DNA from 4 places in the Rossellomorea sp. H136 genome. Region 1 is predicted to be linked to each of the others. Evidence: riboswitches for the same ligand, from Rfam matches in the RefSeq annotation. Region 1 holds a riboswitch; each other region holds the start of a gene.
What was found. Region 1 has a riboswitch for cobalamin ahead of ACYH0O_RS13960 (ABC transporter substrate-binding protein). Riboswitches for the same ligand answer to the same signal wherever they lie in the genome.
Positions count from the first base shown of each region.

Region 2: another riboswitch for cobalamin. It lies ahead of ACYH0O_RS05670 (hypothetical protein); the one in region 1 lies ahead of ACYH0O_RS13960 (ABC transporter substrate-binding protein).
Region 3: another riboswitch for cobalamin. It lies ahead of metE (5-methyltetrahydropteroyltriglutamate--homocysteine S-methyltransferase); the one in region 1 lies ahead of ACYH0O_RS13960 (ABC transporter substrate-binding protein).
Region 4: another riboswitch for cobalamin. It lies ahead of ACYH0O_RS06925 (acyl-CoA thioesterase); the one in region 1 lies ahead of ACYH0O_RS13960 (ABC transporter substrate-binding protein).

Region 1 is NZ_CM166371.1:2,766,620-2,768,822, forward strand. Features, by position in the region: gene ACYH0O_RS13960 (ABC transporter substrate-binding protein) at 1-883, opposite strand, end outside; cobalamin riboswitch at 1,018-1,216, opposite strand; gene msrA (peptide-methionine (S)-S-oxide reductase MsrA) at 1,435-1,965, shown strand; gene ACYH0O_RS13970 (hypothetical protein) at 2,022-2,177, shown strand.
Region 2 is NZ_CM166371.1:1,125,925-1,128,127, forward strand. Features, by position in the region: gene ACYH0O_RS05660 (hypothetical protein) at 1-112, opposite strand, end outside; gene ACYH0O_RS05665 (IDEAL domain-containing protein) at 318-542, opposite strand; cobalamin riboswitch at 900-1,097, shown strand; gene ACYH0O_RS05670 (hypothetical protein) at 1,274-1,498, shown strand; gene mmgD (citrate synthase) at 1,499-2,203, shown strand, end outside.
Region 3 is NZ_CM166371.1:3,912,305-3,914,507, forward strand. Features, by position in the region: gene metE (5-methyltetrahydropteroyltriglutamate--homocysteine S-methyltransferase) at 1-884, opposite strand, end outside; cobalamin riboswitch at 1,037-1,221, opposite strand; SAM riboswitch class I at 1,293-1,403, opposite strand; gene ACYH0O_RS19925 (hypothetical protein) at 1,501-1,698, opposite strand; gene thiC (phosphomethylpyrimidine synthase ThiC) at 1,676-2,203, opposite strand, start outside.
Region 4 is NZ_CM166371.1:1,382,303-1,384,505, forward strand. Features, by position in the region: gene ACYH0O_RS06920 (helix-turn-helix domain-containing protein) at 1-376, opposite strand, end outside; gene ACYH0O_RS06925 (acyl-CoA thioesterase) at 758-1,231, opposite strand; cobalamin riboswitch at 1,384-1,574, opposite strand; gene ACYH0O_RS06930 (flotillin family protein) at 2,175-2,203, shown strand, end outside.

The DNA of each region.
Region 1 (2,203 bases):
CTGAATGTACGTCATGGACATCTTCATTTTTTATGGCGGTTACATCTTTCCAACCTTCTCGGCCCATCACTTGATGTTCTTTAGGATTTTCACTATAAAAACCATAGGTAGTAATGATGACGTCCGGATTGAAAGAGATGACTGCTTCTTGGTTAACTTGGATCCATCCCTCCTGATCACTCATCACATTTTCGGCATTTACAAGTGAAAGCATTTGATCAATAAAAGTATTTTTCCCTGTCGAATATATGTCAGGAGAAGGTGAAACCTCTACATACACTTTTTTCTTTTCAGATACACCACTGACTTTTTCCTTAATGGATTCTAGATCCGCTTTCATCTCAGAAATGACGGATTCAGCTTCGTCTTTTTTTCCGACCAATGTGCCGATGTTTTTCATCGTGGTGTACACTTCCTCAAAGCTATTGGCATCACGTACGATATATATCTTTACCCCTGCATTGCGAAGCTGTTCTAACCCTTCTTCTGCCGACACAGCAGTGGACTCATGAGCAAGAACCAAATCCGGATTCAGACTGATGATCTTCTCAACGTTAAATTCCATTCCACCTATTTTTTCTTTGTCCGCCGCTTCCTTTGGGTAATTATCAAAATCTGAAACCCCTACAATTTCCTTATTCAACCCTAACTCGAATAAGATTTCTGTGTTACTTGGAATCAATGAAACAATATGCTTAGGTTGCTCATCCAGAGTGACTTTATTATTCAGGGCGTCGTTTACTGACAAAGGAAAAGCAGATTGTCCCTGACTGACTTCCCCGCTATTTTCATTTTTTTCTACACTTTCTCCGTCAGTACCGCAAGCTGAAAGGAGTCCTAGAGATAATATTAGTGTAATAATGATTTTGAATGTGTGTTTCATACGTTTTCCTCCTGTAAATAAACTTATTCCCAGACAAAAAAACATCTCCAGTGGGACTAGAGATGCTGTGTAAGATGCATAAAAGGCTTTAAACCGTTAAACATGCATATTACACCTTTCTATCCGCGTAGTATGGGTGCGAGATAAATCAGGCAGGTCTCCTGGCTCATGGTCATTGCTTGCTGCACCTTCCCATGCACATTTGCACAGTGGTTTTTATACAGTTCACTTCCATTTACAGTGGCGGGACCGCGTTGGAATTACACCAACTTCCCTATTATGAAGCGAAGAAGTATCGTCACTTCCGCTTCACCTGATCTCATGTCATATGTAATTATTCCGTTCAACAGAATTATACACAAGATTCTATGGATAGTGAATGGAATTTGATAAACTTTGCTGAAAATAGCAGTAATACTTCTTTTCGAAACATTTACCGGTGCAACCTTTCGAGCTAATAGATTGTCCCCTCCATTCTTTCGTGTTAAAATCTGTTTCAAGCAATCGCTTTACTGCTTTAGAGGAGCACATATGGTACAGGAGGTTCAGCAATGAATGAAAAAAAAGAAATCGCTACCTTTGCTGGTGGTTGTTTTTGGTGTATGGTAAAGCCATTTGATGAATTACCGGGCATTATTGATGTTGTGTCAGGTTATTCAGGGGGACATCTTGAAAACCCAACATATCAAGATATAAAAGCAGGAAAAAGTGGACATTACGAAGCTGTTCAAATCACATATAATCCTGATTTGTTCCCTTATGAAAGATTATTAGAGCTATACTGGCCTCAGATTGATCCAACGGATGATGGCGGACAATTCCATGACCGCGGGGATCAGTACCGCACAGCTATTTTCTATCATAATGAACACCAAAAACAATTAGCTGAAAAAACGAAGAACGAAATAGTAGTCAGTGGACGATTCAGAAAGCCAATCGTCACAAACATTCTTCCTGCCTCCACTTTCTATCCGGCAGAAGAATACCATCAAAAATTCTACAAGAATAATCCAGATGAATATAAACAAGACCGTGCAAAATCAGGTCGCGATGAATTTATAGATAATCATTGGAAGAACTAAATAGTGGGATGAAATAAACTCCTTTCGCCAAACTAATGGCAGGAAGGAGTTTTTGTATGAAGAAAAATGAGAAAAATACAGAAGACAAAGAGCAGGTTATCGGGTTTGAAGGCCCAGGGAAAGTCGTCAATTTCTTTGACCCCTATCCGGATGAAGATGAAGAGAATGTAAATAACTCGGATACGGTAGATAATCATTCTTCAGAAAAATAGTAAAAACATAAAAGGTGAAGATTATT
Region 2 (2,203 bases), 1.6 Mb from region 1:
GAGCAAAATGACACGCATCTGCTTCAGAACCGTTTGAATTAACTTGCTTTAAATGAAGATGTGCTTTATGGATAATATCTTGGGCTTCTTGTAATTCGCTTTTAAAGTTCATAGCCGTTCATCCTCCATTAAATTATTCACCATTATCATGTGCAGGTCTTCAATGAATTACTCATCTCATATCATCAGGAGAGGATCATTCATCTCTTTCAGGTGAAAATGAAAAAGGAGAGAAACTCCTGCCAAAGTCAGCAAGAGAATTCTCTCCTTTTCATTATCCATAAAAACCAGTGGCTTATTTATATCCAATCAATCGATTATACCGTTACATCCTTTTCCTCGTGATCTTTACGGATCTGATTTAACTCCTCCGTGAACCGCAGGAATTCTTCTTTGTTTCGATCACGTAATGATTGGTCGATTTTCTGTTCGAGTTGCTCTTTCCGGAAAGTTAGCAGGGCCTTGTCCAAAATCATTTCTGCAAAAAGAGAGTCTATGCCGGGTACCTCGGACTGTGGTGAATTTAGCAAATACTTCTTCATGAAAAATCAACTCCTTGACCTTTTTTATATTATACTAACCATTATCTCAATATTCAAACATTTTAATCGAAAATAATAAATTAATTGAAGGGAAGGAAGTTGGAACCAGTTTCATTTAAGATTTTGTTAAGTTTGCTTTTCCTTATTCAGCTACTAATCCTCGGTGTTGAAACCGCCATTTACTCAGGTTTCGTATCAAAATTAATGAACTTTAAAAAATATTTCCCCGTGGCTTGGAAGTATTTAGCTGATTTGCTTGTCCCATACAAAAAAGCTTCAGAATTAAAAAGGAAAATATATCAAACAATAAAATTGTTTGTAATTTTTAGAAATATTTGATATGTTTGATTGGAAAACTGAATACGTGTAGAAGCAGGTGTAGAGGGATATGACGATCCTCTACTTAATAGGGAAGTTCGGTTAGAGTCCGACGCTGTCCCGCAACTGTAATTGGGAGCGATTCGAAAAAGCCACTGTCTTTAGAAATTTGAAGATGGGAAGGTTCGGAGAGTGATGATCATAAGTCAGGAGACCTGCCTGTTTCAGCACACATCAATACCTACGAGGATAGGGGGTGTTAAGTGCGAACGAGTGATCAACATTTTTTGTTTTGGCTTTTTGGGGGAACAGAAAATGTTTATTTAAGCATCAGTTCGATCTTAACAACTTCTTTTTAGAAGTTGTTTTTTTATTGTCCATTTTTAAACAAGACGGATTCGAGGTGAACTTCTTTGTATGGAACAGTTGAGTATTTTACTGATTACTTCAAAACGTGCATTATGAACAACTTCAGTGGAGAAAAGCCACTTATGCTTCCTTCTAATTATCAGCGATTGACAGAAGAAATCATAATGCGGATAGAAAAAAGAGAAGATAAAGAAGTTTGTCTGAGCAATCTTGAAAGGGCTTACAACAAAATAAATGATGAGTTATTTGGAGATAGGAGGAAGAGATGATTGGAAGCTAAAGAAAAATTTTTCCCCGGACTTGATGGTGTTGTTGCAGCAGAAACAAAGATCTCGTTTTTAGATACGGTACAAAGTGAAATTGTCATCCAGGGCTATGACCTTATTAAACTATCACAATCTAAAGAGTACATGGATATTGTCCATTTACTGCTGGAAGAGAGTTTACCTGATTCTGCAGAGAAAGAAGCGCTGGAAAAGGTGTTGAAAGGTGAATATGAAATACCTGGGGATCTGATTGAAATATTCAAACAGCTTCCTGGAAATACACATCCCATGGATGGGCTTAGAACAGGAATTTCAGCTCTTGCAGGATATGACAACAAACTCGATGATCGTTCATTACCCGTGAATAAAGGGCGGGCTTATCAACTTCTTGGAATGGTGCCCAACGTTGTGGCGAATAGCTATCGGATCATTCAACAAATGGAGCCGATCCGTCCAAACGAAGATCTATCATACAGTGCAAATTTCTTTTACATGATCACTGGGCGAGTCCCTTCTCTACTGGAAGAAAAGATATTTGACCGCTCTTTAGTCCTTTATAGTGAGCATGAGATGCCGAATTCCACTTTCACGGCAAGGGTGATCGCGTCTACTCATTCTGATTTATACGGTGCCTTAACCGGTGCGGTGGCTTCCTTAAAAGGGAACCTGCACGGAGGAGCGAATGAAGCGGTTATGTACATGCTTAAT
Region 3 (2,203 bases), 1.1 Mb from region 1:
TTCCTGCCATCAAGAATGCCGGCAGCCAAGAATTTATCCTTAGGAAAACCAAATTTCTTCAGCGCAGCCAAATTTTCTCCTCGATCATACACAAAATCTATCCCTATGCCATCTACCGGGAGTGTCAACACCCGCTGGTACCTTTCCAAACTATCATAATAGGTTTGAAGGATGATCTTTAACCCGGGGCAGGATTCTTTAAGTGTTTGATAGACTTCTTTGAATTGATTTATCTCCTCATCCCCGATGGATGTGCACAATATCGGTTCATCCATCTGTACCCACTCAACACCTTCTTCCTGTAATTCACGCAATACTTCAGCATAAAGAGGGACAAATTGATCAACATGGGTTTTATAATCCCCGGTTTCGTACCCTTTAGACAATTTCACAAAAGTGAAAGGACCTAAGATAACCGGTTTCCCTTTTATCCCTGTTTTTTCTTTTGCCTCTCTATAAAAATGCAGGGGACGATTTTCCACTAACTGGGGTACGATCCCATCAAGTTCAGGAACGAGATAGTGATAGTTGGTGTTAAACCATTTTGTCATTTCTAATGCCACCGCGTCCTTTGAGCCTCTAGCCATTTCAAAATACGTTTCAAGAGAGACCTTACCCCCACTATAATGAAACCTCTTGGGAACCAAACCGAACATGACGGCTGTATCAAGCACATGATCATATAGGCTGAAATCTCCAACCGGAACTAAATCAATCCCCTGATCTAATTGCTTCTTCAAATGGTTGACTCGTATTTCCTCCATTTGCTCTAAGAAGGAATCCTTTTCAATCTTCCCTGCCCAAAATTGTTCCAGCGTCTTTTTCCATTCACGCTTTTCACCGATCCTTGGATATCCTAAATTCGAACTGATCACCTTACTCATTCATTCCTCACTCCTTATCTTGATTTGATTGTCATCAACAAAAAAATCTCCCTTTCAAATGAAAGAGAGATTCATACGTATCACTAACTAGAGTTGAGACCAACTTGTATTCTCAACACGTATTCCTCACCCCTCTCTATATCCACGTAGAGCATAAGCGCATACAACAGGCAGGTCTCCTGACTTAGGTTCACAGTTCCTTATCCCTTCCCATTTCAACAGAAATAGTGGTTGAATGATAAGTCACTCCCCATCACAGTGGCGGGACCGTGCCGGATTTTCACCGGTCTTCCCTTTTAGCTGAGCATGACTCAGCACCTATTGCATTTTTCTATTAAATTTTTCTTTCATAAAAACGAAAAACCCTCTCTAACTACCATAGAGAGGGTTTCATGTTATTAGAATCCTCTCTTATTTTCCAAAGCAATTTGCTTTGCAGGAATTAGCACCTTTTCAACACATCGGTTGAATGGTTGCCGGGTTTCACAGGGCCAGTCCCTCCACCTCTCTCAATAAGAGTTACATACATATTCATCTACTGTTTCGAAATTTGTAATAATCGTAGCACGGTACATATGAGCTGTCAAAAGAAATTTAATCAATAACTTACACTTTTCTAATAATAGGTACTTTCTACATAATGACATTTGATACAAGACCTTGTTACATCAGTCTCATAGAAGACATGCCTGCAGTTTTCCTGAATGCTCTTCACTTCTTTTTCGAGTTGAATGATTCTCTGATTGAGTGTTACGATATCATTCTTCAATTTGAGTACATGACAGCTCGGTTTATCGATAGATGTTTGATCCATTTTCCACAAACTCCTTCGATTTTTCTATCAATCCTCTTTCTATATCCTTTTGGACATCGTCAAGATCGGTTGCCTTCATGCCCCTGATATCGTGTGAAATTCTCATTGAACAAAACTTTGGTCCACACATTGAACAAAAGTGGGCCGTTTTTGCCCCCTCAGCAGGAAGAGTTTCGTCATGAAACTCTCTTGCACGCTCAGGATCCATGGATAAATTAAACTGGTCATTCCATCTAAATTCAAACCGAGCCTTAGAAACGGCATTATCTCTAATTTGTGCCCCTGGATGCCCTTTCGCTAAATCTGCTGCATGTGCTGCGATCTTATAAGCAATGACACCTTCTCTCACATCATCTTTATTAGGTAATCCCAGATGCTCTTTCGGTGTTACATAGCACAGCATGGCTGTTCCAAACCAGCCAATCATGGCAGCCCCTATGGCAGAAGTAATGTGATCATACCCCGGTGCAATATCTGTCGTTAAGGGACCCAATGTATAAAAAGG
Region 4 (2,203 bases), 1.4 Mb from region 1:
TTGCTTTTTCATGTTTGTTCAAAAATAAATAATATCTTGCCAGGAAAAGGTTGTATTGGATGATGAAGTCAGATAGAAACCTTAAAGGTTCCTTTTCAATTTCCCCTTTAAGTTGATGGATTTCATTGGTTCGAATCATAATAATCGCATCGTTCCATTCTGATAGTTTAGCCTGTAATGAATGGTAGCGGGAACGTTCAACATTCATATCGATTCCAAGCTTCCTAGCAAGTAAATCAGTAATTTCACTTGAATACTCTGTGATGCCTCTTTCGATTTTACTAAGATGTGTAGTGGAACAGATACCCTGTGCAAGCTGTTCCTGAGTCAATCCTGAATCTTCTCGATGAAATTTAATTAATTTACCTTCAATCATAATACACCCCGAGTGAACAGTTTATTTATCATTATAGGGAAATATCTTTGTTTGTTCTATAGATGGGGGACAAGACGGAGGTCTGAAGGCAATAACATCCAAATCCGATAGAATCTGAGTAACTATACGAAAAGAGGTAGTGCTACATAAATCAACAAGTCCAATAAGACAAAATTCCTATTCAACTTTATCCCTCTTCCTTTTTTTACTGATACTATTCATACGGACAAAAAGGGAAGAAGTTTCACAATATGATTTACCTTTCCAAATGTGTCCCAATTCTCATTTGAAAGTGAGATGATAAATGCCTTTTTAAACACTCAGAGCTTAGAAGACTCTGAGTGTTATTGTTATATTATTTAGTCAGTGAATCAAGATTGTTTATAAAATAAGCGCGCGATTCTTTCTATGCTCTTTTCGTAAGGAAGCCGTTTTGAATAGTCTCGTTTCTTCTTCCGTTTGAGGAATGACTTTTGGTACCGGCTTCGGTTTCCCATCTTCATCAACGGCGACCATTGTTAGGAATGATTCCGTCGTCAAGGTTTTGACACTCGTTACGAGATTCGTAGAAAACACCTTTACATATACTTCCATTGATGTCCTCCCTGTGGAAGTGACGTATGCCTCCAGGCTTAATGCATCGCCGACCGTGGCAGACGATAAGAAGTCGACGGAGTCTATCGATGCTGTGACGACTACTGAACTTGAATGTTTCATGGCGGATAGTGCCGCAATCTCATCAATATAGGATAGGACCTTCCCTCCAAAGATGGTTTGCATATGATTGGTGTCAGGTGGCAATACCAATTTTGTTTGTATGGTTCGTGAACGTTCGACTGAATAGGCTTGCTCCATTTTCTCATCTCCCTGTTTGCATTATGAAACAAAAAAGCATCTCCTTTTAAAAAAAGAAGATGCGGCTATTCCGGGCGAACGTTCAGAGTACAGTGATTCCTCTGGTGACGTCTCATTAGCGCAACACCCTCCTATCTCCCGTAGGAACTTTCTGTGTTCTTCCCATTTTGGCAGGTCTCCTGGCTCAGCGTCAGCGAATTCGTATTCCTTCCCATTTCGATTCGAAACAGTGGATTCATACGATTCTCAGCCTTACAGTGGCGGGACCGCGTTGGACTTTCACCAACTTCCCTTTTAAGAAAATGAACTGAAAATCATCTTCACCAATGAGCAATGATTAAATTGTGAACGCTTTTATTTTATCATAACCCTTAGTGAGTGAGGAGAATGATTATGGTAAGATTTGTGCTTTTCAAAAAGGTAGTGAGGTCTGAAAAATGCCACAAGACAAAATACAAAGAAATCAAATCGATAAAGTAGTAGAGTTTATCGATTTACATCTAAGCGAAGACTTATCCTTAGAACAGCAAAAGTGAAGATTGCTTATTTTCCAGAGTGTTCAACCGTCAATCGATATCATATGGGTTCCTATATAGAAGGCATTCCAGAAACGTGGCAGGATCTTTATCGTTGGGGAAATGCAAGAAGTCTATTTGGGTAATATAAGGATTGCTCTTTGGTACACCACATATCAAAGGGTCGTAATAGGAGATCATCTTGTTATTTTTACCGGGCTTGGGGCAGTACATGGATTGTTCTTATAGCTTGAATGCTTGAACCTTTTACAGGTTCGGGCTTTTTTTATATAAAATCAGGGAATTCGCCCATTTTATTGAAACTTTTCGTCATCTTTTTCGTAGATAGTATTGTAGCTAGCACTTTTATTTAAAATTAAATCAGATTCCATTCTGGTTTAAACAAAATGTCGAGAGGGGTTGTCAGAATGCTAGGATCATTAAGTATTATCGGATT